Regions from separate parts of the Priestia sp. RMT2NF4 genome, predicted to be linked through region 1. Evidence: riboswitches for the same ligand, from Rfam matches in the RefSeq annotation. Region 1 holds a riboswitch; each other region holds the start of a gene.
What was found. Region 1 has a riboswitch for cyclic di-AMP ahead of ACMX9J_RS10460 (potassium channel family protein). Riboswitches for the same ligand answer to the same signal wherever they lie in the genome.

Region 1 (7,727 bases):
TAAATGAAACCTACGTTTACCATCGCAATAAAAAAATCCGAACGCTTTAGATTCTCTATCAAGAATCAAACGCGTTCGGATCTTCCTTCAACTAAGCTACTTTTATCCCATTTAATTTGTAATAACGTCTCCGTCTTCATCATCGCCGGTATCGTTTTCACCAGGATCTTTTTCTAATGAGACTACTTTCTTTTCTTCATCCCATTTCACTTTGTAGCCAAGTGATTTGGCTACTTTGATAACCGATAAATAGGAGTGGTGATTTGGCTTATACAGCTTTAAATCACTCGAATCAATGACGCCTAATCCTAGCAGCAGGCGGTCGGACTGAACGTAAGGCTTTCCATCAATCAGTTTTACTTGCTTATCAGTAAATGGATACACGGCACGGTTGACTTCGACCGTAAACTCTCCTTTTTTCTCTTCTTTAATTGGTTTTGGCTGTTTGGATACATATTTAATTGCGTCTACTCCTAATACCGTGCCTTGGCGCGTATTATCAGCACCTCCGTACATTTTCCCCGTTTCATAGTCATAGATAACCGCTTGGACATTTCCAATATGCTCTGGCTTTTCTTCAAACGCATGTCCTTTAGCCATCATTTCAAGGAGTGTATCTTGGCTAAAGCCAGGTTCCCATCTTACGGTTGGATAGCCGCTTGAATAAATACGAGGCGTTAAAATCGCTTTTTGAATTGGCATCTTATGGTCAATAACATTCATAATCGTTTCTGCTACAGACGCAATAATGGTTGGGCCTCCCGGTGAACCAATTGCCATGAACGGCTTTCCGTCTTTTAACAGCATCGTTGGAGACATGCTGCTTCGAGGACGTTTTTTAGGCTCAACCTGGTTCACGCCTCCCGGAGTGGCATCAAAATCCGTCATTTCATTGTTGAGCATAAATCCGTAGTCAGGAACCATAATTCCTGAACCAAAAACTTGTTCAATGGTAGTCGTGTAAGAAACCATGTTTCCCCATTTGTCTACAACAGAGAAATGAGTCGTTTGGCCGATTGGATTTTCTTCCGTTACCGTTGCTTTATTTGGATTTTCTTTTCCTTCATATTTCCAAGGGTCTCCTTCTTTAACATTAGGCGTTGCTTTATTTGGATTAATTAATTTACGACGTTCTTTAATATAATCTTCATCTAACAGGCCTTTTTTCGGCACTTCGTAAAAGTCTTCATCTGCCATATACGCCGCGCGGTCCGCAAAAGCTAAGTGCATCGCTTCCGTTAAATGCTGCAAATACTGTGGCGTATTGGAACCCATTTTTTCTACATCATAACCTTCCATTAGCTTTAAAATTTGCTGCACGGTTAATCCGCCGGAGCTAGGAGGAGCCGTACTAACCACATCGTAGCCTCGGTAAGTTGTTTTGACCGGCTCGCGTTCTTTTACAACGTAATTTTTTAAATCATCCATGGTCATGCTTCCATCGCGTTTTTGAACTTCTTTAACAAGCGCTTTTCCAATTTCTCCTTTATAAAGAGCGTCTGACCCTTCTTTTTGAATAAGCTTTAATGTTTTCGCAAGATCCGGCTGAACAAGCTTATCTCCTTCTTTTAACGGCTTGCCATTCGGCACAAATACATTACCGGCCGTTTGGTATCTTTCAAGCTTGTCCGCATTTTCATCGATATACTGAGCCATCGACCAATTTACTTTGATTCCTTGTTCCGCTTGAGTAATAGCAGGTTTAATAACATCTGATAAGTCCATTGTTCCATAATCTTCAAGGGCTGTTTCTACTCCTTTTAACGTGCCAGGAACTCCAACTGCTTTTCCTGTTATGTGACGCTTACTGAAAGGAATGACTTTTCCTTTTGAATCTAAAAACAGCTTAGGCGTGACATCAGCCGGTGCCATTTCACGGCTGTCTAGCATCGTAATTTTATCTTTCTTTTTTTCATAAATCATCATAAAACCGCCGCCGCCGATACCAGACATCATCGGTTCCACAACGTTTAGAGATAGTTGAATGGCCGCTGCCGCATCTACAGCGTTTCCGCCTTCAGCTAACACTTTCCTCCCCGCTTCAGCAGCCAGCGGGTGAGATGCCGCTACAATTCCTTGTGTAGCACCCCGTTTCATTGAATGGTCGACACCCGGAACTTCAGCAGCAGCTGGTGTGACAACTAAACATAAACTAAATAACGTAATAGCCAACATCTTCATAACCTTCATCTGGGTCTCCTCCTTCAAATACATTATTTCACATCGCCTGAGACGATGGATTTCACGAAGAATAAATTGGTTTATTATGATATTTTTTACATATGTGTATAAATAAAAAGCAAAGTAAATCATACCTTTGCTTTTTTAGTTAATCGCATGTTTAACTTTTCTCTCTATTCATTTACAATTATCTATATTTTCTAACAATTTATCCATAGGCTGATAGTTTCTTACTATTTTTGGAACTATGTAGACTGAACGCTCTAATAATGTAGAAAATCTAGCAGTTAAGAAGTCGTTCGACTTACATGCACTTCTTAAATTTTTTATAAATATTCTTATTATTATATAAAAAGCAATCCTTTATGAAAATCAGCATACGTTTCCTGAAAATCAAAAATAAAACAGGACTTTAGATTCATCGTCCTGTTTGGAGCATGTTTTCGACTTTTTTAATGTCCGCGTGCGTAGGATTGATTTCCCGAGCATAGGCGATTTGTTCTTTCGCTTTTTCCATTTCTTTTAATTGAATATAGGTTTTGGCGAGTTCGAGCGGCAGCATAATCCCTTCAAAACCAAGATCTTGCGCCTTCTGCAAATAAAACAGCGATTTTTCGTAATTCCCTCCAAACATAAGCGGAGTTTCCCGATATTTTATTCCTCGAACGAAGTGCGCCAAGCTTGAAGATGGATTTAATGTTAATGCCTGATGAAGAGCCCGGTCCATTTCTAAGTTCAATACCATTTTTTCAAAGATAATTGATTCTTCGATTTGCTTTGCTAAACAAACGGCTAAGTAACAGTACAAATCAGATGCTTGAGGTTTTTTCTTCATTTCTTGTTGAATTTCGCGCTTGATCTCTTTCCACTTTCCCTCTTCTAGCTGATTCATGACGTATTGTGCATGTATTCCCACCTGTTTGCCCTCCTTTTCCTCTTTATCATAAAGGATTTCTGCGCAAATGAAAAAAGTAAGTGTTCTTCATTCTCCACAAAAAACGTTACCATTAAAAAATAGGCAAATTTCTCAATCACTTAACCCAATTAGTACATAGGATATAGAGACTTTTATTAAAGGAGGTTACACATATGGGCGCAAAAGGCGGTTTTGGTTTTTCATTTATCGTTGTTTTATTTATCCTATTAGTAATCGTAGGGTGTTCTTGCTACTACTAATTTCTAGAGAGGATGAACATCATTCATCCTCTCCTATTTCAAAAAAAACCATGCTTTCGCATGGCTACATACCGATTAGATGAATGAGTAGAGGAACTCATTGTTCGGCAATATTGAAGAAATTTTTGGTTTTTACTTCCGCCTAGTATGCCCTTTTTGACGGGGGCTATGCGCAAATAAAGTTAACGTTTAAAAGCGAAAGCCAGACGCACCTACAATAACAAGTAAAACAAATAACACAACGATTAACGCAAAATTTTGTTTTCCCACGTACCATCCCTCACTTCCTGTTATCTGCTTTTAGTGTATGCAACAGCTTGGCAAAATGTTTAGGACAGGGGTGCGGATTTTTTCAACGAGAAAAACCTTCAAATTTCGCCAAAAAAAGTGAATCATATTTTTGTTTCTTTCGTTATATATAGTAAGAGATTTTTTTACTATAAAAAAGGAGGGGCTTTAATGCGCCGACATTCCAAATTGCCCATTGTTCTTGTTTTTGCCTTCTTTTTATTCATCGCAACTGTTTTGTGCGTAACCTCTTATATGTCTTGAACGTATAAATAATATAAAAAAATCGCCTCATCGAAGGCGATTTTTCTATCCTAGCATTATATCTTCGTTTGGATAGCGAACGGCTTCACGCTTTTGCTTAGATAATGAAAACGCAAGCGTTAATGGCCCCACTTTTCCTAAAAACATGATAAAGATGATAATCACGCGTCCAAAGTACGAAAGTTCAGGAGTCGCTCCCATCGATAAACCTACTGTTCCAAACGCAGAAACAACTTCAAACATAATTTTTACAAACGGCAGGTTTTCCGAAATATTTAACAGGAAGATGGCCCCAAACACAAACATAATTGAAATCATCGTAATGGCTAGTGCCTTAAACACATGAAGAGGAAGAAGTCGTCTCTTTAGCAGCACAATATCTTCCCTGCTTCGTAAAAATGCCCATACAGAAAAGACAATCACCACAAACGTCGTGAGTTTGATACCGCCTCCTGTTGACGCACTCCCTGCACCAATGAACATCAATAAAACCATTAAAAACACCGTTGCGTCATGCAAATGAGCTAAATCAATTGTATTAAAGCCAGCGGTTCTTGTTGTTACCGCTTGAAAATAAGAAGCCCATACTTTGTCTCCTAATGATAAATTTCCGAGCGTATGCGAATTGCCGTACTCTAAGAAAAAAATAAAAAGCATGGCAATCACGTTAATGGCGAACGTGCTGATAATCATAATTTTTGAATGCAGCGTTAGTTTTTTATACGATTTTTTCACCCACATATCAGCAAGGACGGTAAACCCTAACCCACCAATAATAAAGAGAAAAGAAATCGTGATGTTAATAATAGGATCTCCTACATACTGAACTAAGTTATCAGACAGTAGTCCGAACCCTGCGTTATTAAAAGCCGAAATCGAATGAAACAAGCTAAAGAACAGCCCCTTAGACCATCCGAATTCCGGAACCCAGCGTATCGCTAAAAAGATCAGTGCAACAAACTCAATTAAAAATGAAAAGATGAACAACCTTTTAACTAGCAGCACAACTCCACCGACGCTCGTCTGATTTAATGCCTGCTGAACGAGCATACGCTCTTTAAATCCAATTTTTTTACCTAGCATCATAAAAATCAGCACGGCAAATGACATAATGCCAAGACCGCCTATTTGAATTAACAGCATAATAATCGTTTGACCGATGACGGTAAAACGCGTACCTGTATCTACGACGGCTAAGCCGGTCACTGTCATAGCGGAAGTAGATGTAAAAAGAGCGTCTACCCACCGGATTGGCTCAGTAGTAGAAAAAGGCATCATTAATAAAAGAGCACCAATAATAATTCCTCCACCAAAAATAGAGAGCAGCAGCTGCGGAGGGGTGAGTTTAATATTTTGTTTTTTCATGAGTTAAACTCCTTCTTCTTCAAAACGGTTCAAATCGCGATTATGTCCGATAACAATCAGCATATCTCCTTGTTCAATTATTTCATGCGCGGTAGGCGAAATCACCATTTCTCCGTCTTTTCGCTGAAAGCCGATAATATTGCAGCCGTACTTGGCACGGATATTCAAATCAAACAGCGTTTTATTATGAAGCTTTTTAGAAGCGACAATTTCGACAATACTATAATCCTTTGATAGTTCAATGTAATCAATGATTTTTTCTGACACCACGTGATGAGCAATACGCTTCGCAATATCGCGCTCAGGGTGAATGACTTTGTCCGCTCCTATTTTCTCCAGCACTTTTTGATGATACATATTCACCGCTTTTACCCATACTTGCTTAACGCCCATATCTTTTAAAAGCATCGTTGCAAGCACGCTTGCTTCGATATCGTCTCCAAACGAAATAAGAGCATGATCAACGTTACGAATGCCTAGCCCTTTTAAGCTAGCTTCATCAATTGCGTTCGCTTGCACGACATATGTAGCTGAGTTGCTATATTTCTTTACTACCTCCTGATTGCGGTCAATAGCGAGCACATCCACATCCAAATTAGCAAACTCTTCAACCAAACTGCCTCCAAAACGACCTAATCCCAATACAGCAAACTGTTTTTTCATAATGTATTTATTCCTTTCTTCAACTGCTGTGTGTTCTCTTAGCTTATACTTTTTCTAAAAAATTACATCTTTTTCTTAAAAAAAGCGCAAAAAAACACAGGAAGGCTCCTGTGTTTTTTCACACTCTTCCCCCTCAAAACGCTTGCGAAGTTAGCTGTCGGGTTCGGGTTTTAAGAGTAACCCTACCTTTTTAAGGATTCACCCCGGAGCACAATATGTGCGTAAATAATGGGTCCTCCGCTCCATAATGGATTAAGCGATTTTTATTCAAATGTCTATGATCTATTTTTTAGAATAATCGATTCGATTCATGATACGTTTCACTTCACGAAAGCTATCTTACTCCTGTGGATTTTGTCTGTCAAGATATTTTTAGGGAAGACATCACTTGCGCTGCAAACTGCAAAAATCATATAAATCTAAACTGACAATCAGTTTGTGAAATTGATCAAACAAATTAATAACAGCCAAAAGCTCTAATAGCTGCTTATCACTGTAAAATTTCTTTAATTGATCCATATCAGCATCGGTCAAATCCCTTGGACGCACTCGGTATACATCTATAAATCGAAACAGCAGTCGATCTTTTTCTTCCAGCTCTTTTTCTCTTAACACTTTTTGATTAAGCGTCTTATCGCCTACATATGACATGCTCATACACGTCTCACAGCCGTTAACACCTGCTAGATAAAGCCTGATTTTTTCCTTAGTCTCTCTTTTTACTATATCACTGTTCCAAAGCTTGTCGTATAGCTCATCATACAACCTTTTTACATGTGGAATTAAATTCAGTGCTTTTTCAAAATTTGTTCCCTCTTCGTTTGTTAACAAAACTCTTGCCATTTTTTACTCACTCCTTTTTAATTATTATAGTAAGAAAAATGGAGATTTCAGATAACAAATAAAACATATTATCTGCTATTACTAATCAAATGAAACATTAATATGAAAGAAGGTTTTCGATTGAAAATTGATGAAATTGATTTATCGATTTTGCAGGCACTGCAGCAAAACAGCCGTCTTTCCTTAAGAGAGCTAGGAAAACAAATTAACCTGTCTCCTCCTTCAGTGGCAGAGCGAGTAAGACAGCTAGAGAGCTTTGGTATTATAAAAGGATATACAATCGATATTGATTATGAAAAGCTGCAGTTGCCCGTCTCGTGTTTTATTGAAGTAACCATGAAAAACGGAGAGCACGAGCGTTTTAAACGATTTATTTCTCAGTATCCCTATGCTTTATTCTGTGAACGCATCGCCGGACAGGCTTGCTTCATTACAAAGCTTCAGCTTCCTCACCTGCACGTACTCGAGCAATTTATTAACGAAATTACACCTTATGCCAAAACGATTTCACACATCGCCCTTTCTCACGTGGAGATGTCTTCTGCATTATTGAGTCATTTAAAAGATGAAAAGTGATTGAAACATACGTTCACCGTACTAACGAAAAGATCCGAACGATTCATCGTTCGGATCTTCTTTCTACTAAACTACTTCTGTCCTAGCCTCTTTTATTCGTCCAAAAGCATAAAAAATAACCCTCCAAAGCTGGAGGGTATAAATTTTCCGAATAATGAAAGTTTTACAACTTCATTTTATCAGGTACCGACATTTCTGTCTACTTAAAAAATGTAAAAGAGCTCTCTATTAATAGAAAGCTCTTTTACCTGCTTGTTTTTTGAAAACAATCAATCTATATAAAAGGGAACTACCTAAGGTTGAAAGTCACGTGAAACCTTGGCAGTTGATCCTGGATATACCGGTTGATATGATTCAAAACAAGTTCTTTC
Region 2 (7,727 bases), on a different contig from region 1:
TGTCAAAATAGGAAAATAGTTGAGCATGTAAAACGAAGCGATAAGCTTATTAATTTGAAAGAAAGGCAAGGTACATAGCTTTATGTGGGAAATTATTGTAGCAATCATTTTAGGGATTGTAGAAGGTTTAACAGAGTTTGCTCCCGTTTCGTCAACTGGGCATATGATTATTGTGGATGACCTGTGGTTAAATTCAAAAGAATTATTTTCATCTCCAGTAGCTAATACATTTAAGATTGTTATTCAGCTAGGGTCGATCTTAGCAGTAGTTGTTATTTTTAAAGATCGTTTTATTAATTTATTAGGATTGGGAAAAAAACCAGCTGCTGCAATTGGACCGACAAATCGCTTAAATTTAATGCAGGTAATTGTTGGTTTGTTACCCGCAGGAGTGTTAGGACTTTTGTTTGATGATTACATTGATGAACATTTGTTTTCTTTAAATACGGTGCTAATTGGCTTAGTGGTCGGAGCTGTATTAATGATTCTAGCAGATTTGTTTGGACCTAAACGTCCGCGTGTAGAGACGGTGGACCAAATGTCTTATGGACAAGCACTAGGTATAGGACTGTTTCAATGTATTGCTCTTTGGCCAGGTTTTTCTCGTTCAGGCTCAACGATTTCAGGAGGGGTTCTTCTTGGAATGAGCCATAAGGCAGCCGCAGATTTTACATTTATTATGGCAGTGCCAATTATGGCAGGAGCAAGTGGACTTTCATTGGTTAAAAACTGGCAGTATTTCACATCAGATGCACTACCGTTTTTTATTGCTGGTTTTATCAGCGCCTTTATTTTTGCGCTTATATCGATTCGCTTTTTCTTAAAATTAATCAACCGCATTAAATTAGTTCCGTTTGCCATTTATCGAATTATCTTAGCGGCTATTCTATATTTTGTATTTTTATAAAATAAATAAGCGTATTTTATAGCCATTTAAACTTCTGATAAAGACTTAAAAAGCAAGAAAAAGCTATTGCAACATTGCAATAGCTTTTTTGCATAAATATATATTATTGTCTTTTGAAAGCGTTTTATAAACATGGGTATTGACAAAACGTGTCGAAAAATAGTAAATTAATATTTGTGCAGTATAAAGTTAAGTAAAAGTAAGACTTCTGTTTAGTTTTATTGACTGTAAAAAACGTATGACAACGTATAGATCGTTTTAATTTTATAAAAATTGAATAATAAGCTTAATCGTATAGAGCGGGGGAATCATTATCGGCAGTAAAGCTGCCTTGGGGTGAATCCTTACAAAAGGTAGGAAACTCTCAATTCCGAATCCGACAGTTAACCTCGTTTGCTTTATTGAGAGAAAGAGCCCAAAATAGCGTAAGTAAAAGGCTGTTCTTTCTTAAGAATAGTCTTTTTTTGTTTTTTCAGAAAAGTATATACAAATGTCATACATCTTTGGGGAGGTACATCTATGAAAAAAATTCGTTTTGGTTTGGCTACGCAGATTTTTACCGGTTTAATCCTCGGTGTTCTTGTAGGAGTAATTTGGTTTAACGATCCGCGTGTAGTAACATACCTGCAGCCGCTGGGAGACTTGTTCTTAAGATTGATTAAGATGATTGTTATTCCAATTGTTATCTCAAGTTTAGTCGTTGGAGTTGCAGGAGCAGGTAGCGGTAAACAGGTCGGAAAGCTGGGCGTTAAAACCATTCTCTATTTTGAAATTATTACAACTTTCGCAATTGTAATCGGTGTATTGATTGCTAATATTTTTCACCCTGGACAAGGTGTAGACATTCATTCAGCACAGAAGAGTGATATTTCACAATACGTTGAAACATCCGAACAGCAAGAAGGAAAGTCAGTGGCTGAAACGTTCTTACACATTGTTCCGACAAACTTTTTCCAGTCAATTGTTGAAGGGGACATGCTAGCAATTATCTTTTTTACAGTATTGTTCGCACTTGGAGTAGCGGCAATTGGAGAAAGAGGAAAGCCTGTTGTTCAATTCTTTGACGGCGTTTCTCACGCAATGTTTCACGTGGTAAACCTAGTAATGAAAGTGGCTCCGATTGGAGTATTTGCTTTAATTGGTGTAACAGTTTCGAAATTCGGTTTAGAGTCACTTCTTTCATTAGGAAAGCTTGTTATCTTAGTTTACTTAGCGTTAATTTTCTTCCTACTTGTTGTATTAGGAGGAATTGCGAAATGGGCAGGAATTAACATTTTCCACTTATTCCGCTATATGAAAGATGAACTGTTGTTAGCATACAGTACATCTAGTTCTGAGACAGTTCTTCCGCGAATTATGGAAAAACTTGAAAAGATGGGCTGTCCAAAAGCTATCGTATCGTTCGTTGTACCAATTGGTTATACATTTAACCTAGATGGTTCTGTTCTCTATCAAGCGATTGCAGCGTTATTCTTAGCGCAGGTGTATGGTATTGATTTAACGATCGTTCAACAGCTGACGCTCATTCTGGTATTGATGGTTACATCTAAAGGAATGGCTGCGGTGCCAGGAACATCATTTGTTGTATTACTGGCTACTCTTGGAACAATCGGCGTTCCGGCAGAAGGATTAGCCTTCATTGCGGGAGTAGACAGAATCATGGATATGGCACGTACGGTTGTTAACTTAGTAGGAAACACACTAGCAGCAATTGTGATGTCTAAATCTGAAGGCAAATTTGACCCTAAAAAAGGTACAGAGGTCATGAGAGCCGGCTAATTTATAAATTAAAAAGCTACTTATTCTATTCAAAAAATTAGAATAAGTAGCTTTTTTCATAATAATTCCTTTATTATTATGGAAATTGACCCTATAATATGTAACATCAGGTATAAATATATCCAAATTTTATTCTTACATAAAAGCAGTCACTGGTTCCTTTCTTTATCAATAAATATAGAGATAGCTTAGCTAGTTGGGGGATAGTAGAGTATGTGGAAAAAGCGAATATGGGTCATCGCCTCGATAGTAATCGTATGTTTGTTAATCCCTTACAGTTTACCGATTGTGTTTGCTTTATTAACAGCATTAGCGCTTGAGGGTATTGTTCAAAAATTGCATCAATCTTTTAAAATGAAGAGAGTCTACGCAGTGCTTATGACCTTCATTTTATATGTTGTTTCGCTCATACTTATTGGATTTTTTATTGTTCGGACAATCGTTACGCAAGTGGTTGCTCTTTCAAAGATAGCGCCTTCATTTGTAAAAGAAATCTATGAAACCGCGATTTATCCAACTATTATTAAGTGGAAATACTATTCAAACGCTCTTCCTACAGAAGTGATTTCTTCTATCGAGCGCACGCTTGAAAAAACCGTAAATTCATTAGATTCTCTATTAAAAAGTACCGTGGAAATCATCATTAGCTTTGCTGCTACTGTTCCTGGGTTTCTACTAGAGTTTCTTATTTATTTAGTAGCGCTTGTATTTATCAGCCTTGAGCTGCCTGCTATTAAAAATAAAATTAAGTCATTTTTAACAGAAGAAACGAAATATAAGCTACAAGTTGTCATCACTCAGCTTATCCAAGCGGGGGTTGGTTTTATTAAGGCACAAATTATTTTAAGTGTCATGACGTTTGTAATGGCTTATGTAGGGCTTTGGCTATTAGATGTTCCGTATACCGCGCTGCTTAGTTTATTAATTGTAATTGTCGATATCTTACCAATCCTTGGGACAGGCTCGGTGCTCGTTCCATGGGGGATTTTTGCTCTTACGCAAGGACATGACTCATTAGCAATCGGCTTATTTATTCTATTTGGAGTCATTACGGTAGTAAGACGTGTAGTAGAACCAAAAGTATTTTCTACAAATATGGGTATTTCACCTTTGGCTGCATTAGTTAGTTTGTACATTGGATTTAAACTTTTAGGTTTTGTCGGGTTGTTTTTAGGACCGGCTTTAGTTATTTTATACGATGCTCTTCGTAAAGTAGGTATTATTCAAATTAACTTTAAACTATAAAAGCGCTGGATAAAACTAGCGCTTTTTTTTTATTGAAACTTTTGTAGTACGTCATACGTAAAGAGGGAAAGGAAAAAACTATGTCGCGTTGGTTTTTATCTATCAATCGGCTAAATTATAGTTTTGCAGTCTTAGATTTAATGACATGAGGAGGAGAATTTTTGTTAGAGTCGGTTTTACTTTCTTTAATTGAAGCGCTAAAACAGCTCTCTTATTTTGGCGTAATTTTAGCATTAACGTTTGAGTTTGTCCCCGCAGAGCTTGTTTTACCTTTAGTAGGGTATTGGGTGTACCAAGGTGATATGAACTTGTATCTGGCTATCCTTGCAGGTACAGTAGGCGGTGTGTGTGGACCGTTGACTCTTTATGCACTGGGACGTTACGGTGGACGACCGCTAGTTTTAAAATATGGAAAATATTTTTTGGTGAAAGAAAAAGAAATTGACGCTGCCGATCGCTTTTTTAATAAGTACGGCAGCGGGGTCGCTTTTTTTGGACGGTTTATTCCAGGAGTGCGTACGGCTATCTCTTTTCCATGCGGGATGGCAAAAATGAATGTATGGCTGTTTTCTATTTACACATTTGTTGCGATGCTTCCAGTAACGGCTATTTACGTATATTTAGGATATAAGTTAGGACCTAAGTGGAAAGAGGTGGGTCCGATTGTATCTCAATACATGCAGCCTATTGGAATCGGAATTGTTGTTTTAATTGCGTTGTTTTTTATCATTAAATATGTGCGGAATAAACAAGTAGGACAGAGCTGATAAATCGAGGAAAAGAGTGAGGATATGTCAGAGCATGAACAATTGAGAATAGAATTGCGAAAAATTGAAAAGTGGGAGAAAGACCAAAAAGGACTTTTTTTCTGGGAGCGGCTGGCTCGCTTGCCTTTTTCAGCTTTAGATAAAGTAACGCCAAAGTTCATTCATCAAAAAATAGAAAAATTATTAGATGAAATTGCCAAGTATGTTGATAATGGAGGCCAGTATTTAGCTAATACGTCTGCCACGCTAGAGAAAGCATCAGCCCAATTACAAGAAAATAAGCAGCTGTCAATAGAGGATGTTCAGCATTTATCTCTGCAGGAAATGGATGAGTTGGCGGAGTATTTTATTGAAGTCCGAAAAAAGAATGCGCAGCTGCAAGGAGCTACAACCGGAGTAGGTGGAATTTTCACACTGGCGATTGATATTCCTTTTGTATTGGGACTTACGCTTAAGACACTGCAAGAAGTGGCTGTTTCTTATGGTTACGATCCCACTGAGCAAGAAGAACGCATTTTTATGGTCAAATGCATGCAATTTTCATCCTCTGATATTGTAGGAAAGCGTGCGATTTTAGAAGAATTAGCAAGCGGCAATCGAACGCAGAGCTTGCAGCAACTCCAAGGTTGGAGAGAAGTGTTTCTAACCTATAGAGACAACTTGGGATGGAAAAAGCTATTTCAAATGATTCCTATAGCAGGGATGGTGTTTGGGGCGTATATTAACAAACAAGCGATTAGCGATATAGGAGAAGTTGGAATGATGCTTTACCGTAAAAGACGCATTTTAGAAAAAGTCTCACAATCTAAAAAATAAAAATAGGCTGGTATGAAAGTATTTTAGTTGAAGAAAAATCCGAACGAGTTTGATTCTTAGTTGAGAATCAAATACGTTCGGATTTTTTTATTGATATAGTAAATGTAGCTTTCATGTATTTAGTTGCCTCTAGGTGTTGATTGGAGGGCAAGGCGAAGACTCCTGCGGAAAAAGCGGAACAGATGAGACCCCGCAGGAGCGCAAGCGACGAGGAGGCTCAACGGCCGTCCGCGGAAAGCGAAGCCTTGCACGGAAATCAACAGCGGTGTAACGAGCGATTCATATTAGATCGTTTACCTTTTTGTTCGTGTGTAGATGGGATTGATTTGTTTATGTCTCAATTATTTTTTTTCGACATTATTTCTGGGGAAATATGTCGAGGTGTGTTAACCCTATTTCCTTAATCAAAATGAAAAGTAGGAATGGTAATAGTATTTTTTCGTCTGGCAATCAGTAAATAAATAATTCCAATTATACTCCATACAATACCGATAAATAAGGATGTTTTTTCTAAGTTAAGCCACATAAAAAATAAAAATAAACTGCCGAGTAAAGGCATAAGTACATATGAAATATATCCACTGAGAGATCGTTTGTTTTGTTGAATAAAATAATGGATAAAAACCGCTATGTTAACTGAACTGAACGCAATTAAAGCACCAAAATTAATTAAAGAGGTAGCTTTTTCAAGAGACAGACTTAGTGAAATTAAAGAGAGACCACCAATAATGACTACGTTCCAAACAGGCGTCTTTGTTTTAGGGTGAATATAGCCAAAAATTCTCCGTGGCAGATAACCATCTTTCCCAATTGCGTAGAGAAGTCTTGATGCACTCATATGTGAGACAAGTCCAGAAGCAATAGTTGATGTTAAGGCTGCTGCTACAAAAATAGATTGAAACAGCTGGCCGCCAATTTTATAAGCGATTTCAGCCGATGCACCTTCTAAATCATGAAATAAAGAGGCTGAAGGGAAAAGAAGCTGAGCAAAGTAAGAAACCGTAATAAATAAGGCGCCTCCCGTACATGCAATAATGAGAATCCCTTTGGGAATGGTTTTCTCAGGCTTAAGTGTTTCTTCAGCCATGGTGGTTACAGCATCAAACCCTAAAAAAGAAAAGCATAAAATAGCTGCTCCGTTTAATAAAAGAGATATAGAAGCCGATTCACTTATAAACGGTTTAAATGATAGCTCTTGCCCTTGAGTTGTAGCACTTAAAATAATAAAGATGATAGCTACTAAAATTTGAAAAGCAACTAATAGCGTACCAAAAGAAACGGTTAAATGAACGCTAAAAATATTCATTATGGTCATGATGACCACAAAGCTGATAATCCATACGGCTTTTGGAACACCTGGAAACAGAGAGCTTAGGTAAATATTTGTCAAAAGTGCATTAATCATCGGTAGAAATAGATAATCAAGAAGAGCCGTCCATCCTACCAAAAAACCAATGCTTGGATTCATTACTTGCTGTGCGTATGTATAAGAAGAACCAGCTCCAGGAAAAGCTTTTACCATTTTTCCATAACTAATGGCTGTGAATAAAATAGCAATCAACGTGAATGCATAAGCACCTGAAACATGTCCATCTGTGGATTCAGTTACAATGCCAAATGTATCGAAAACGGCCATGGGTGCCATGTAGCCTAATCCTATCACGACGATATGCCATAATTTTAGTTGTTTAAGAAGAGAAGGTCCATGATTCATATTTGTCATCCTTTCTGTGTATAATCATTCTGCAATATTTATTATTATACTATATTGTTAGATTTGTCATCTTTTTTTGAAAAAGAAGAGAAAATTGCGCGCTAAGAGATAAAGAGCGTTTAGTTAATTACTAGATAAAGCAAAAAAATGCTTTTTTTCACTTTGATTTTTACCATTGAGTCTAGAAAGCATTTTACATAAAATGAAAGAAAGTAAAAAAGCTTTCGATTAGTATGATCTACTTGTAATAAATACGAAAACAAAATTTTGAATGCGGTTACATTTTTGCGGGTGTATAAACTTATAATGATGATAAAGGAGATGAAGGAAGTGATTGCTACACCCTATATAAACTTGGAGATAAACAAGGGACCAGGTGTGCATGTTGTATTGGATGAAACAAAAAAAGATGGTGTTTATTTTATTAAATTAACGGTCAAGTCGATTAAAAAAAGAAGTCTTCCAAAAATGGCATTAAAATGGAGCGTTCCGTTGTTAG
Region 3 (7,727 bases), 190 kb from region 1:
GGACGTAGCAGCTATGGATTCTAACGTAAAAATTATTGATTTTGCCCGTAATTTCGGGCACCAAACTGCCGTCACAGCAGGTATTGACTATGCTCAAGGTGATGCTATCGTAATTATTGATGCTGACTTACAGGATCCGCCTGAAATGATTCCTGAATTAATTGCTAAATGGCAGCAAGGCTATGAAATTGTATACGCAAAGCGCAAGAAGCGAAGCGGAGAGACCTTTTTTAAATTGACAACGGCTAAGTATTTTTATCGCTTTTTAAATTATATGTCCGATATTGAAATCCCAAAAGACACGGGAGATTTTCGTATTATCGACCGAAAAGTTGCGGACGTATTCAAAAAAATGACTGAACGCAATCGTTTCGTAAGAGGAATGATGTCTTGGATCGGCTTCAGGCAAACATATGTAGAATATGAGCGCGATGAGCGTTTTGCTGGTGAAACAAAATATCCTTTAAAAAAGATGATCAAGTTTGCTTCAGATGGAATTATTGGGTTTTCAACGAAACCTTTACGTTTAGTAATGGTTATTGGCTTGTTATCAGTTTTTGTATCACTTCTCGTTTTAAGTTATTCGATTGTTGTTTGGCTGATAGGTGAAAATATTCAGCCTGGCTGGACTTCGATTATGGTAGCTATCACTTTCTTTAGCGGTATTCAGCTACTTGGTTTAGGTCTAGTGGGACAATACATCGCAAGAATTTACGATGAAAGTAAAAATAGACCTATTTACGTTGTACGTGAAACTATTAACTTTTCTGCGGCTTCAACAGATTCTCAAAACGTGCGTGAAAAAGTATATAGCTAAAAAAACAAGGAAGAAAACAACTGTTTTCTTCCTTGTTTTTTATTCTTTTTGAAGCTGTAAATCGCTTGTCACCCAGTCAGGAATTCCATCATCTTCATCAAATTCAATAATGACATCCGTTATTCCTTTTTCCTGTAAAATACGATTTTCGAGACGATCTTTAATATCATCCGCTTCTGCTACTGTTAAAGAAGGATCAATTTCTACTTTTAATTCAACGTGAAGCTCTTCTCCTTCTTTCATCACCATTAACGTTTGAATATCACGCACTTGTACATCTTGCATAACAATAGCGCCAATTTTCATTTCCATTTCTTTATCTGCTTCACCAAGCGCTCCAGCAGCGTTATCTAAAAATACTCGTCCTACTACAAAAAACATCATAAGACCAATTAGCATAGAAGCAATTCCTTCAGCTTGATGAAAAGGCGTAAACCGCGAAATAAAAACGGCGATTAAAGCCAATACGCCTCCTCCAGTGGCTACCAGATCTTCCATAAAAACAAGCTTAGTTGCTGGCTTTGCTTTCTTTAGATGAACAAAGCTTTGCGTAAAAACATTGACCTCTGCAGTATTCATTCCGACATCGTGCAAAATTTCTTTCATTGCCTTAAAGAGGACAAACATCTCAAGTAATACCGAGATGCCAAGTACTGCAATATTTAAAATAAAGCCTGAAGACTTCGTCGGATGAAGAATATGATGATACCCTTCTTTAATCGTTTCAAATGCCATAATTCCTACTACAAGAACCGCCCCTAATAAAACGAGATTAACCAATCGTCCAAATCCGTTTGGAAATCGTTTGGTCGGAGCTTTTTTGCTTAATGCTGAACCTATAAAAACAAAGAACTGATTTGCTGCGTCTCCTAAGCTGTGCATCGTTTCAGCAAACATCGCTACATTTCCCGTTAAAGCAAAAGCAAGCCCTTTAATAATGGATATAATGGTATTAACTATAGCGGCCATCATGGCCGATTTATTTCCTTTTCGCAATAACTTAATTAATTCACTCATGCAATCCCTCCGTTTGTGCCTTTGATGAGATTCAATTATGGTTAGTGTATGTGAATTTAAAAATTAAAAACCTCCAACATATAAGTTGGAGGTTTTTAGTCATGTTTCATTATTTTTTAAAACGATAAGGTACCGTTGTAACGATTACGTTTTTACGGTAAAGCAAATGTGCTTTTAACAGCAGACTGGACTGATTATGAAGGATGTTTTGCCAGCTTTTTTTCGTGATGAACTGCGGAATAACAACCGTAATAGCCATATTATTTTCCCGGGCTTTTTCTTCAGCCATATCGATGAATCGAAACAGCGGACGCACAAGACTGCGGTATTGAGAGTGAAACGTAACAATACGAATATCAGGCTGCCACTTTTCCCACTTCTCTTCCATTCTCTTTTCGCTTTCTCGGTCAAAAGCAACGTGCACCGCAATAACTGTATCACCAATCGTTCTTGCATAGTTCAATGAATTTTCCACTACCTTTGTCATTCCTGCTACAGGAACAATGACCACACTTCCTTCAAGCTTTCCAATCTTTTCTCCTTGCTTAATACGAAGCTGCTCTCCTACCGCTTCATAATGCGTATGAATGCGATGAAAAATATAAACGATAACCGGTAAGAAAACGAGCACGGACCATACTTGTGAAAACTTCGTTGTAAACAAAATGATTAGCACCGTTAAGGTAATGAGGGCACCAATTAAGTTAATGGTTAGCTTTCCTTGCCAGCCGGCCGGCTTTTCTCTAAGCCATTTGACAATCATGCCTGTTTGAGAAAGCGTAAATGGAATGAACACTCCAACTGCATAAAGAGGAATTAATTGTTCCGTCGCTCCTTTAAAGGCGACAAGTAAGACAATAGAAGCAATTCCAAGGGTCACAATTCCATTTGAATAGCCTAGTCGATCGCCGCGAATTTGAAACATTCTTGGCATGTATTTATCAGACGATAAGTTTACGGCAAGCAAAGGGAAAGCTGAAAAACCCGTATTCGCTGCTAGCACTAAAATCAGAGCTGTGGTGCCTTGAATAAAATAATAAAACCCATTTCGTCCAAATACACTCGATGCAATTTGTGATACAACCGTTTCATCTGCTTTTGGAGAAATGCCAAGCCAATAAGCTAAAAACGTGATGCCAGAAAATAAAACGGCTAAAATACCGCCCATCAGCATTAATGTATGAACAGCATTTTTTGCACCTGGATCTTTAAAGTTAGGCACTGCATTCGAAATAGCTTCTACACCAGTCAATGCCGAACAGCCTGATGAAAAAGCTTTTAATAATAAAAACAAACTAATACCTGGCACCACGGTACCGAGAGATGTATGAAGCTCAGGTGAAACTTGACCTGTCACTATTTTGAAGAAGCCCACCGCTATTAACAAAATAAGAGCAATCACAAATAAATAAACCGGATAAGCTAAGACAGAAGCGGATTCTGTTACACCTCGTAAATTTAAAACCGTAATAAAAATCACCAGCAAACACGCAATTACTACGTTATAGTGATGCAGCGTTGGAAAAGCCGAAGTTAAAGCATCGGTTCCTGCTGAAACACTCACGGCAACTGTTAAAATATAATCTACTAACAGTGATCCCCCAGCGATAAGTCCAGGATTTTCTCCTAAATTGGTTTTCGAAACAATATAAGCTCCTCCGCCTTGCGGATACGCATAAATAATTTGACGATATGAAAGAATTAAAGCCGTCAGCAGCACCAATACCCCAATGGCAATTGGAATCGAATACCAATAGGCAAGCACGCCCACTGTTGCAAGGACAATCAAAATCTGTTCTGTTCCATAAGCCACTGAAGATAAGGCATCTGATGATAAAATAGCCAGCGCTTTAAGCTTACTAAGCTTTTGATCGCCTAACTCTTTTGTTTTGAGCGGCTTTCCAATCAATAATCTCTTGAGAACTGAATAGTTCACGTAATTTCCCTCCGATGATTGCTTAGCTAGTATTCACTGTTCGTTGCTAAGCTCCGTTACAAGTTCATGAATAAGTGATATTATCCCTAAAAAATACCTTTTTATGTTAAAAAAGCGCACAAAAAAAACACTAAGGGTTCTCAGCGTTTTTACACAGCTTAAACCTCCTCTCCAAAACGCTTATGGGGTTAGCTGTCGGATTCGGGCTATGAGAGTAGCCCTACCTTTTAAAAAAGGATTCACCCCAAGTGACAATGCACAAATTTGGGTCCCCCACTTCTGACGAATTAAGCGATAACAGGTCAATATAATTTTCGGTTAAAGAGTATGATTGATAACAAGTTTCTTTCATAACTATCCTTTGTTCTTAGATAATATACTCCCGTACAAATGGTTTGTAAAGCATTATTTTACGTAAACGATAAAATAGTGCTTAAGGCGCTTTTAAGGGGAAAACAAAAGGCCTTCTGCCTGCTTACAGAAGACCTGCTTTCTTTAACTTTTTGCTTTTAAAACGGCTGCTAGCTTGTTTTTCGTTTGAGGACCATAAATGCCATCTACATCATAAGGAAGATACACAAGCTGAAAACGTCTGACTGCATCTTTCGTTTGTACTCCATATATTCCGTCTACTGACCCTACTTTAAAATTAACCGCGTTTAATGCTCTTTGAAGCTGTTTCACTGCTTCTCCAGAATCGCCTTGTTTTAAAATTCCATTTGGAAGTGGATATTGTTCAGAAGGTGGAGTTGGTGACGGTGTTGGAGATGGGTTTGGTGAAGTTCCTGAAGGAATAACAATTGTTTTTCCAACCTTTAGGGTTAAAGGATCAGAAAGCCCTGTATTTGCTTCTTGAAGCGCTTGTACTGTTATTCCGTACTTCTGTGCAATACTGTACAGCGTATCTCCTTGCTTAATTGTATACGTTTTTTCACCTGGTTCAGAAGGTGATGGATTTGGTGTCGGTGTCGGTGTTGGAGATGGCGATGGATTTGGAACTGCACGACGAGGTAAATTTAAATATACGGCAATTCCTTTTGCATACGATTCACCCATGCTTTTTAAAAAAGCTTCATTTTGAAGAAGTGCTGCATCGGCGCTCCTATCAATAAAAGCTATTTCAGTTAGTACTGCAGGCATATTTGTTAAGCGAAGCACCGCATAATTAGCTGATTTTCGACCGCGATTCGGATGATTATACGACAGCAGCGTTGGCTGTACTTGGCCGTGGACAATTGATTGAAACGTTTTACTGGCATTGCTAGCGCTTCTATAAACATAATCTTCATATCCTGTTCCTCCACCGGCATTTACGTGAATAGACATAAATGCATCTGCTCCCCACGAGTTAGCTTGAGAAGCGCGCTGAGATAACGATAAAAAAGTATCTGTGGTACGGGTGGTTTTAATCGTAAAGTCACTGTAAGTGCTATTTAAATAGCTTATTAAATATTGTTGAATTTTTAAAACTAAGTTTTTTTCATACAGTCCGTTCGCTCCAACTGCTCCTGCATCTGCCCCACCATGTCCTGCATCAAGATAGATTTTTTTCATATTACTTGTCCCTCCTTATTGTTAACATATGCATGAGGGAAAAAAGTGCTACGTATACTAGCCTACTTAGTGAAAAATTACTAAAAAAGGAGATTGAGACATAACGAAATCACTTCAACCTAAAAACGAACAAATGGGATAAATGCGCTAGTATGGATGGCTTGTTACATCGCTGTTGAATTCCGTGCAAGGCTTCGCTTTCCGCGGGGGGGCTGGTGAGCCTCCTCGTCGCGTGCGCTCCTGCGGGGTCTCACCTATTCCGCTTTTCCCGCAGGAGTCCCTCCAATCAACTGCTAGAAGCAACTAAATAGATGAAATCTACGTTTACCCTACCAATAAAAAAATCCGCACAATTCATCGTGCGGTTCCCTCCCCCTAACATACTTTTGGTCCAAATTCTATTCTGGTTGATTAAAGTATAGATCAGGAGGGTCTATTATTTATAACATTAGGACCTATTTAAAAAGCAGAACGCCTACAACAATGAGAATAATCCAAATTGGAATGCTTATCAATATCCCTATCACTAAACCTTTAAAGAAATTTCCTTCTTTCATTTTTATTACATTCCTCTCCAACAGTATTTTCTAACGATACTATGATTGGCTGAAAACTCTCTGAAGTTATACTGAAATACAGTGCAGAGTGAACACATAAACAATCTCACTATCTGTTATACACTACTTTTACTTATAGATTCAATGAGACAAAAAGCTCATCCTTTTTGATTCATGTAAACAAATTCTTTCTTGTATGTAACAAAACAATAAAAAAGCTCCCTGTAAATTATACGACAGGCAGCTTTTTTATAAACAAGCTATATTATTCAATTTACGTATGCAGAATGTTATTTATTCATTGTGAAAAACAAAAAAAGTCGGAGAGAACGTACAAACGATCTCTCCGACTTTTAAAAATTAATATTGGCTCATGTATTGGTCACGTTCCCAAGGATGAACTTGTGTACGGAACATATCCCACTCGATTTCTTTCGCTTCAACGAAGTGTTCTGCTAAGTGTTCACCTAATGCAGAAACCATAACTTCGTTTGATTGGAAGCTATCTAAAGCTTGAGCTAATGTTGCAGGTAAATCTACGATACCTTCTTCAACACGCTCTTCTTTTGTCATTACATAGATATTACGATCGATAGGTTTTGGAGCTTCAAGGTTATTCTTGATTCCATCTAAACCAGCTTTTAATAGAACAGCCATTGCTAAATATGGGTTAGCAGCTGGGTCTACGCTACGTACCTCAACACGAGTTCCTACGCCGCGAGAAGCTGGGATACGGATTAATGGGCTACGGTTGCGAGCAGACCATGCAACATAACAAGGAGCCTCATATCCAGGTACTAGACGCTTATAAGAGTTTACAGTAGGATTTGTTACTGCTGTAAAGCTGTGTGCGTGCTTGATGATACCTGCGATAAATTGACGAGCAGTATCACTTAGCTCTAGATTACCGTTCTCATCATAAAATGCGTTTTGACCATCTTTGAATAATGAAACGTTACAGTGCATACCTGAACCGTTCACACCAAATAATGGTTTTGGCATAAATGTAGCATGTAAGCCATGTTTACGTGCAATTGTTTTTACAACAAGTTTGAACGTTTGAATATCATCACAAGCTTTTAATGCAGCAGCATATTTGAAGTCGATCTCGTGTTGTCCAGGAGCTACCTCATGGTGAGATGCTTCAATTTCAAATCCCATTTCTTCAAGCTCTAATACGATGTCACGACGGCAGTTTTCACCAAGGTCAGTTGGCGCTAAGTCGAAGTAGCCACCTTTATCATTTAATTCTAATGTAGGTTCGCCTTTTTCGTCTAATTTGAATAAGAAGAACTCTGGCTCAGGTCCAAGGTTAAAATCAGTAAATCCTAACTCTTCCATCTCTTTTAACACACGTTTTAAGTTATTACGTGGATCGCCATCAAACGGAGTTCTATCTGCATTGTAGATGTCACAAATAAAACGTGCTACTTTACCTTTTTCAGATGTCCAAGGGAAAATAACAAATGTATCAATATCCGGGAATAGGTACATATCTGATTCTTCAATACGTACAAACCCTTCAATAGAAGAACCGTCAAACATCATTTTGTTGTCTAACGCTTTTTCTAATTGACTTACTGGAATTTCAACGTTTTTAATTGTTCCTAAAATGTCAGTGAACTGAAGACGAATATATTTTACATTCTCTTCTTGAACTTTGCGGAAAATATCTTCTTTTGTGTACTTTGCCATCGTGTGATCCTCCCCTAAATCTCTATATAATATTTATAATCTATACCCCTCATATACGAACGGCATAAATATTGATAACTTTATTAATGAAAGAACCTGGACATATCTCCTTGATTTAAAGTTGCTCGATTAAAACGGCCTGCTTGCATAA
Region 4 (7,727 bases), on a different contig from region 1:
ACGGATAGAACGATGATTTTGAATTGTACGAATTGCTTCATTCATGATGCGTCATCCTTTCAAAGAAGTTATTTTTAGCCTTGTAATGTTTTTACATCTAAAGGTGCTACAAGTACGCCAGTTTGAGCAAATGCTACAAAACTTTGGAAATGAGCTGATTTATTGTGTGCTTGAATTGCTTCTTCGCTTTTCCACTCTTCAATCATCATAAATGTGTTAGGTGTAAAAGCATCTTCAAATAGTTGATAGTTGCTGTTTCCTTCTTCTTGTAAAGAATGCTTAATTAGTTCTTGTACGTTTTCTAAAAATTCTTCTCTTTTTGCTGGGTTAACTTTCATTGAAGCTTGTAAATGAATCATGGGTGATTCCTCCTTTAATAATGATGGTGCTTTATATTATTTGTTTTGTTTTTAATCTTTCATTCAATTTACGATTAAAATGAAGATAAGTTCGAATATCATCGAACAATGAAACTATAACACCGATTAAATAACAGTGCAAGGAATTTAGTTCGAAAGTTATCGAACATTGATACACAAAAGAAGCTGTGTTATATTTTAAGCATGAGAAAACCTTATCAACCACCGAAATCTGAAATTAAATTAACGCCTATTTTACATGCATTGAGTGATCCTAACCGGCTGCGAATTGTACAGTGTTTAGCGACAAGAAAGGAGCAGACCTGTTCGTATTATCAAAAATTAAATGTATCAAAATCAACGCTATCACATCATATTAAAGTACTTCGCGAAGCTGGAATTATCAAACTACGTATAGAAGGTACGCAGCACTATTATTCCTTGCGTTTAGAAGAACTTGAGGAACTGTTCCCAGGTCTGCTTCCTTCCATTATAAATATAGATGAGCAATTATTTTAAAAGCTGAACGATGTTTTGTTCAGCTTTTTTGTTCAAAATAAATGTGTCCATGCAGGCTGCATCCGGGATTAAAAGAAGAACGACAGTGAGGGCAAGTCGAGTTACAGGTTAAGTATTCATTAATTGAGAGCTCATGTTTACATACTCCGCAAAGAATAGCTTTTTCATTAAACATAAATGTTGGCCATCTTTTAATGTCGTGATCCGCATGTGCGTTATGACATTGATAGCATGGATAATATGTATGACAGCAATAAAATTTTATTGCAATAATATCTTTATCCGTATGATAGTGCGTACAGCGCGTTTCGGAATCCACTGTGTCACCTTTTACTGCAGGTACAGATTTGTTCATTATCATCACTCCTTATGAAAAGTATAGCATGCTTTTATACGCCTTATCATACATATGTAAAAAGAAAAATGCTATAATAAAACCATCGTTTTACATGTCAGATTGCATGCTAAAAAGATCAGATAAAAATTGATGTCAAAACAGATCGATTAAGTGAAGTAAAGAGAGGAAGAAAAAATGAGTAAGCAAGTTATCGTTTTTACCGGAGGCGGAACAGCTGGACACGTAACACCAAACATTGCCATCATGAAAGAATTAGACAGTGAAAAATGGGATATCCATTATGTCGGTTCTCACAATGGTATTGAGAAAGAATTAATTACAAAATTAAACGTTCCATATCATGCGATTTCAAGCGGGAAGCTGCGTCGATACGTAGATATGGAAAATGTAAAAGATGTATTTCGAGTAGCAAAAGGGGTTGGCGATGCACGTCGCGTGCTGAAAAAGTTAAAGCCTTCTCTTGTTTTTTCAAAAGGCGGTTTCGTCACAGTTCCTGTGGTAATGGCTGCTAAATCTTTAAACATTCCCGTGTTCATTCATGAAAGTGATTTAACACCGGGACTGGCAAATAAAATTGCGCAGAAATTTGCCACTAAAATTTTTACTTCTTTTGATGAAGCCGCAAACTACTTTCCAAAAGAAAAAGTGCAGGTTGTTGGTTCACCTATTCGAAAAGAGCTATTTAGCGGAAGCGCAGCGAACGGGGAAAGCTGGCTACGCTTTTATGATAAGCGCCCCATTTTAACAATTATGGGCGGAAGTTTAGGAGCACGCCGTATTAATGAAATCGTTCGAGAGTCTTTGCCTGAACTGCAAAAGAAATTCCAAATTGTACACCTTTGCGGAAAAGGCAATATTGATACAAGCCTTGAAAAAGAGTCGGGCTACCGTCAGTTAGAATACGTAAACGAACAGCTTCCAGATGTTCTAGCGGCAACTGATTATGTGATTACACGCGGCGGATCCAATGCCATTTTTGAGTTTTTAGCTCTTCATAAACCGATGATGATTATTCCTTTATCAAAAGCACAGAGTCGCGGAGATCAAATTTTAAATGCACAATCCTTTAAGAAAAAAGGCTACTGTATGGTTGTAGAAGAAGAGCAGTTAACAAAAGAACTGTTTTTGCGTGAAGTAAATGAGCTTCAGCAGCAGGCAAGTACGATGAAGCGTACAATGCGTGAAGCAACAAAAACGGATGCCATTTCAATTCTTGTAAATGAAATTGAGAAAATGAGCTAAAAAAAGCGTTCTTATCTCCTCGATAAGAACGCTTTTTTCTTCTGAAATTATTATTTTAAAATAATGAATAAATATAGAAAAATAAAGCTTTTAAAATTTCAAAAAATGTTGTTGACAGTAAATTTTAACAGGAGTAAGATTACTCTCATGAAACGTTCCACTGTGAAACGCTGAGTCTTTTCTGAAAGAGAAGGAAAGAGCGGAGGACCCAATTATCAGGGGTGAATCTCTTAATTGAGTAGGGTTACTTTCTTGACCCGAACCCGTCAGCTAACTTCGTAAGCGTTAAGAGAGAGGATGGTGTAATCGTGGTCGTTTTCTATAACAGCGGATAGTACGCTCCTTTCAAAATATAGGTGAAAGGAGCGTCAGGATGCATTTATCTAAGCAAATGATTCAAATGATTGAATATCGGGCCATGTGCGATCAGCAATCTTTTGATCTAGCAAACCGCTATTTGTCTACGTTAGCTAATCAAAGTTTTAAACGCAGCAGTAAAAACTATTATTAAGTCTAAAAATTAAATAACAAAGATACGCTTAATCAATTATGAGCGGGGGACCCAATATTTTGTACGTATGTACTAGGGGTGAATCTCTTAACTGAGTAGGGTTACTTCCATAACCCGAATCCGACAGCTAACTCCGTAAGCGTTTTGGGAGTAAAAAATTCGTGTCAATCACGGCTTATTTGTCGTGCATTAAACCGCGGAAGAGAACTCTCTTCTGCGGTTTTTTAGTGGGAAAAATCAGCATCACGTCTCACGGTTAGCTTTTTTGGACGTGATGCTTTATGAAAAGAAACCGTCACTAAACTTAGAAGCTATCATTTTTGTTAGGAAACAGTTAGGAGGGAGCAACTTGGATATGATCATGCTTGGAACGCTTGTCATATTAACAGCTGCTATGTACGGAATTATTTGCTGGTCGTCTCATGTAGTAGATGAAAGAGAGGAGAAGTGAACGTGTCGTTCATTTTGTTAGGTATTTCAGTTCTCGTTTTAATTTATTTAGTGTATGTACTGTTAAATCCAGAACAATTTTAATAAGCGGAGGAATAAAAAGTGGGGATTTTTCTACTATCAGTTGCGCTGCTGCTTGTTTTTGTAGCGCTTATTGCAAAGCCCGTAGGTATTTATATAGCGAATGTGTTTTCAAACGATAAAAACACTAGCTTGATAGGAAAGATAGAAACGTTGATGTTTAAAGCAGCAGGAATTAAAGGGCTTAATCAGACGTGGAAGCAATATGCATTTGCTCTTGTTTTGGCGAATACGTTTATGATTTTTGTGGTGTACCTTATCTTCCGGTTTCAAGGGGTACTGCTGCTTAACCCAAGCCACATCAAAGGAATGGATCCGGCACTTGCTTTTAACACGGCCATTAGTTTTATGACAAATACGAACTTGCAGCACTACAGCGGCGAATCAGGTTTGTCCTATTTCTCGCAGATGGCCGCCATTGTATTTATGATGTTTGCTGCACCAGCAACGGCACTTGCAGTAGCAATCGCTTTTATTCGCGGGCTGGCAGGGAAAGAAATGGGAAACTTTTTTGTTGATTTTGTAAAGTCAATTACGCGTATTTTACTTCCTATCGCTTTTATAACAGGCATTTTATTTATGTTTTTAGGTGTCCCTCAAACGTTAAGCGGAACGGTGACTGCCCATACAATAGAAGGAGCAACACAGCAAATAGCAAGGGGACCAGTTGCTTCTTTTCTTTCAATTAAAGAGCTAGGAAACAACGGAGGGGGATTTTTTGGTGTCAATTCAGCTCATCCATTTGAAAATCCTAACGCGTTGAGCAATGTATTACAAATCGTCCTTATGCTTTTATTGCCAACAGCACTTCCTTTCACATACGGAAAAATGATCGGACAGCGTAAACAAGGCCGCATCTTGTTTGTAGCGATGAGTATGCTGTTTATCGTTATTTTAAGCACAGCGTTTGTAACAGAGTGGGGAGGCAATCCAAGACTTGGTGCTTTTCATCTAAATGAAGCGAGCGGTTATATGGAAGGGAAAGAAGTCCGTTTTGGTGTCGGCATGTCGACGCTTTACGCCATCGTGACGACAGCAAGTGAAACAGGTGCAGTCAACACCATGCACGATACCCTGACGCCTCTTACCGGGTTATTAACGCTTGGAAATATGATGTTAAATACCGTATTTGGCGGTGTCGGAGCAGGATTTATGAATGTTATGATGTACGTCATCATTGCCGTATTTTTATCAGGTTTAATGGTTGGAAGAACACCAGAATACGTAGGTAAAAAAATTGAAGGAAAAGAAATGAAGCTAATCGCCGTGACGCTTATTCTGCAGCCGCTGCTAATTTTAGGAGGAACAGCTGTAGCACTTACCACTCATTTAGGAATGGAAGGTATATCAAATCCAGGCTTTCACGGGTTAAGTCAGGCACTGTATGAATTTACGTCGTCAGCAGCAAACAATGGATCCGGTTTTGAAGGACTCGGTGATGCAACGCCGTTTTGGAACATTTCAACGGGAATTGTTATGTATATTGGACGCTACTTCGGACTAATTACGATGCTGGCGGTATCGAGCTCACTAGCATCTAAGCAGCTTGTTCCCGAAACACCTGGAACATTTAAAACGGATACGTCTTTATTTAGCGGCATTTTAATTGGAACTACCGTTATTGTAGGAGCACTTACGTTTTTCCCAGTGCTTGTGCTTGGGCCGGTTGCTGAGTATTTAACACTGTAATCAAGAAAGCGGAGGATCATAATGAATAAACGGAATTTTGCAAATAATATTGAATTGGATTGCAACAGTCATATTCAAGGTTCTGTAGATAAACAAGCTTCATCGATTTTTATTCAATCAGTAAAGCAGGCGTTTATCAAGCTCAGCCCAAGAACGATGATAAAAAACCCTATCATGTTCGTAGTAGAAATCGGGTTTATAATTACGCTTTTTTTAGCCGTTGTTCCGGACCTTTTCGGAGAAAGTACAGTAAGCACAGGGTTTAATGTTGCCGTATCTCTCGTGTTATTTTTTACCATTGTTTTTGCTAATTTTGCAGAAGCATTAGCAGAAGGTCGAGGAAAAGCACAGGCAAACTCATTAAAGCAATCGAAAGGGGATATTACGGCTAATAAACTTCAAAATGGGCAAATGATACAAGTTTCGGCATCGCAACTAAAAAAAGGAGATATCGTCGTCGTTTCACAAGGCGAAATGATTCCTGGAGATGGAGAAATTATTAAAGGACTGGCGTCCGTTGATGAATCGGCCATTACGGGGGAATCGGCACCTGTTATGAAAGAAGCAGGCGGGGATTTTAACTCTGTAACGGGAGGTACAAGAGTTGTCAGCGATGAAATTACAATTAAAATTACGTGTGAGCAAGGTGAATCGTTTTTAGATAAAATGATTTCGCTTGTTGAAGGAGCAGAGCGTCAAAAAACGCCAAATGAAATTGCGCTAAACACGGTTTTGACGAGTTTGACGATTATTTTTTTACTAGTTGTTGTGACGCTTCCTGTCTTTACAAACTATTTACATTTTCAACTCGACACGGCTATTTTAATTTCACTGCTCGTCTGCCTTATTCCTACGACGATTGGAGGATTATTATCGGCCATTGGAATTGCTGGAATGGATCGAGTCACGCAGTTTAACGTGATTGCTATGTCAGGAAAAGCAGTAGAAGCAGCTGGTGACATCAATACAATTATTTTAGATAAAACCGGCACCATTACGTTTGGAAACCGAATGGCTCATCAGTTAACGACTGTAGAAGGCGTAGACGAACGTGAACTGTACAAATGGGCGTTTGTTTCTTCTCTTTACGACGAAACACCAGAAGGACGCTCAGTTGTTGATTTTATCCAAACTCGCATGGGAGTAGAAGACCTTAGAAAAACGCAGGGAACGTTTGTAGAATTCAAAGCTGAAACGCGAATGAGCGGCATTGACTTACAGAATGTATCTGTACGAAAAGGAGCAGTGGACGCCGTCACGGCATGGGTAGAGTCAAATGGCGGGAAGGTTCCCTCTGATCTGCAGGAAAAAGCAAACGATATTGCAGGAGCTGGTGGCACGCCGCTTGCCGTCGCCGCTGATAATAAAATTTATGGCTTGATTTATTTAAAAGACACGGTAAAACCAGGAATGAAAGAACGCTTTGATGAACTTCGTAAAATGGGCATTAAAACAGTGATGTGCACAGGAGATAATCCGCTAACCGCAGCAACTATTGCAAAAGAAGCTGGAGTAGATGAATTTATTGCGGAATGCAAGCCAGAAGACAAGATTCAAGTGATTAAATACGAACAGCAGCAAGGCAAGCTAGTTGCGATGACAGGTGACGGAACAAATGATGCCCCTGCACTTGCTCAAGCTGATGTTGGCTTAGCAATGAACAGCGGAACTTCAGCTGCCAAAGAAGCAGCAAATATGGTGGATTTAGATTCTGACCCTACTAAAATTATTGAAGTCGTTTCAATTGGAAAACAGCTATTAATGACAAGGGGTGCCTTAACTACATTCAGCATCGCAAACGATATTGCTAAGTATTTCGCGATTATTCCAGCGATGTTTACCTTGGCGATTCCGCAAATGGAGGCTCTTAACGTAATGAAGCTGAATTCACCACTATCTGCTGTATTGTCAGCGCTTATTTTTAATGCGGTCATTATCCCGCTTTTAATTCCCTTAGCCATGAAGGGAATTGCGTATAAGCCGATGAGTTCTAACGCCCTGCTGCGAAAAAATTTGTTCATTTACGGGTTAGGTGGCGTATTGGTTCCATTCGTTGGGATTAAAGCGATTGACTTTATACTTTCATTTGTAATGTAGAGGAGAAGAAACGATGATACAAACAGAACGAACGGGAAGCATTATTGTTCGCTTAACGATTATGATGATGATACTTTGTGGTCTTATTTATCCTGTTGTGATGACAGGTATTGCTCAAACAGCTGTTCCAAGTAAAGCAAACGGCAGCCTAATCTATTCAAACAATCATCAAGTTATCGGTTCTAAGCTGATTGGGCAGCAGTTTACAAGCAATGCATTTTTTCACGGCAGAGTTTCTAGTATTGATTATAACGGGGCAGGGTCTGGCTCGTTGAATTTAGCACCTTCAAATAAAGACCTTACGAATCGTATCGAGAAATCCGTAGCGGCGTGGAAAAAAGAAAACGAAGTGCCCAAAGAAGGAATTCCAATTGATGCCGTCACAAATTCGGCTTCTGGACTCGATCCTGACATTACGCCA

Region 2: it holds a riboswitch for cyclic di-AMP, as region 1 does, so the genes downstream of both, ACMX9J_RS26840 (cation:dicarboxylate symporter family transporter) here and ACMX9J_RS10460 (potassium channel family protein) in region 1, are expected to answer to the same signal.
Region 3: it holds a riboswitch for cyclic di-AMP, as region 1 does, so the genes downstream of both, ACMX9J_RS11435 (APC family permease) here and ACMX9J_RS10460 (potassium channel family protein) in region 1, are expected to answer to the same signal.
Region 4: it holds a riboswitch for cyclic di-AMP, as region 1 does, so the genes downstream of both, kdpF (K(+)-transporting ATPase subunit F) here and ACMX9J_RS10460 (potassium channel family protein) in region 1, are expected to answer to the same signal.

The regions. Positions count from the first base shown of each region.
Region 1 is NZ_JBLQZO010000002.1:239,853-247,579, forward strand. Features, by position in the region: gene ggt (gamma-glutamyltransferase) at 112-2,190, opposite strand; gene ACMX9J_RS10440 (tetratricopeptide repeat protein) at 2,600-3,097, opposite strand; gene ACMX9J_RS10445 (YjcZ family sporulation protein) at 3,271-3,357, shown strand; gene ACMX9J_RS10450 (YjcZ family sporulation protein) at 3,547-3,627, opposite strand; gene ACMX9J_RS10455 (TrkH family potassium uptake protein) at 3,955-5,274, opposite strand; gene ACMX9J_RS10460 (potassium channel family protein) at 5,278-5,937, opposite strand; cyclic di-AMP (ydaO/yuaA leader) riboswitch at 6,062-6,206, opposite strand; gene ACMX9J_RS10465 (hypothetical protein) at 6,322-6,780, opposite strand; gene ACMX9J_RS10470 (Lrp/AsnC family transcriptional regulator) at 6,901-7,356, shown strand; gene ACMX9J_RS10475 (peptidyl-prolyl cis-trans isomerase) at 7,646-7,727, opposite strand, start outside.
Region 2 is NZ_JBLQZO010000016.1:14,141-21,867, reverse strand. Features, by position in the region: gene ACMX9J_RS26845 (undecaprenyl-diphosphate phosphatase) at 83-907, shown strand; cyclic di-AMP (ydaO/yuaA leader) riboswitch at 1,181-1,320, shown strand; gene ACMX9J_RS26840 (cation:dicarboxylate symporter family transporter) at 1,427-2,686, shown strand; gene ytvI (sporulation integral membrane protein YtvI) at 2,900-3,931, shown strand; gene ACMX9J_RS26830 (DedA family protein) at 4,093-4,698, shown strand; gene ACMX9J_RS26825 (EcsC family protein) at 4,723-5,514, shown strand; gene ACMX9J_RS26820 (hypothetical protein) at 5,651-5,785, shown strand; gene ACMX9J_RS26815 (APC family permease) at 5,915-7,228, opposite strand; gene ACMX9J_RS26810 (hypothetical protein) at 7,550-7,727, shown strand, end outside.
Region 3 is NZ_JBLQZO010000002.1:431,470-439,196, forward strand. Features, by position in the region: gene ACMX9J_RS11425 (glycosyltransferase family 2 protein) at 1-817, shown strand, start outside; gene ACMX9J_RS11430 (cation diffusion facilitator family transporter) at 857-1,834, opposite strand; gene ACMX9J_RS11435 (APC family permease) at 1,944-3,770, opposite strand; cyclic di-AMP (ydaO/yuaA leader) riboswitch at 3,933-4,074, opposite strand; gene ACMX9J_RS11440 (N-acetylmuramoyl-L-alanine amidase) at 4,266-5,324, opposite strand; gene glnA (type I glutamate--ammonia ligase) at 6,242-7,576, opposite strand; gene ACMX9J_RS11450 (MerR family transcriptional regulator) at 7,660-7,727, opposite strand, start outside.
Region 4 is NZ_JBLQZO010000001.1:1,215,964-1,223,690, reverse strand. Features, by position in the region: gene nfsA (oxygen-insensitive NADPH nitroreductase) at 1-45, opposite strand, end outside; gene ACMX9J_RS06245 (putative quinol monooxygenase) at 75-359, opposite strand; gene ACMX9J_RS06240 (ArsR/SmtB family transcription factor) at 564-878, shown strand; gene ACMX9J_RS06235 (CHY zinc finger protein) at 898-1,233, opposite strand; gene ACMX9J_RS06230 (undecaprenyldiphospho-muramoylpentapeptide beta-N-acetylglucosaminyltransferase) at 1,411-2,478, shown strand; cyclic di-AMP (ydaO/yuaA leader) riboswitch at 2,637-2,779, shown strand; gene ACMX9J_RS06225 (hypothetical protein) at 2,852-2,989, shown strand; cyclic di-AMP (ydaO/yuaA leader) riboswitch at 3,005-3,145, shown strand; gene kdpF (K(+)-transporting ATPase subunit F) at 3,437-3,523, shown strand; gene kdpA (potassium-transporting ATPase subunit KdpA) at 3,548-5,209, shown strand; gene kdpB (potassium-transporting ATPase subunit KdpB) at 5,231-7,306, shown strand; gene kdpC (potassium-transporting ATPase subunit KdpC) at 7,320-7,727, shown strand, end outside.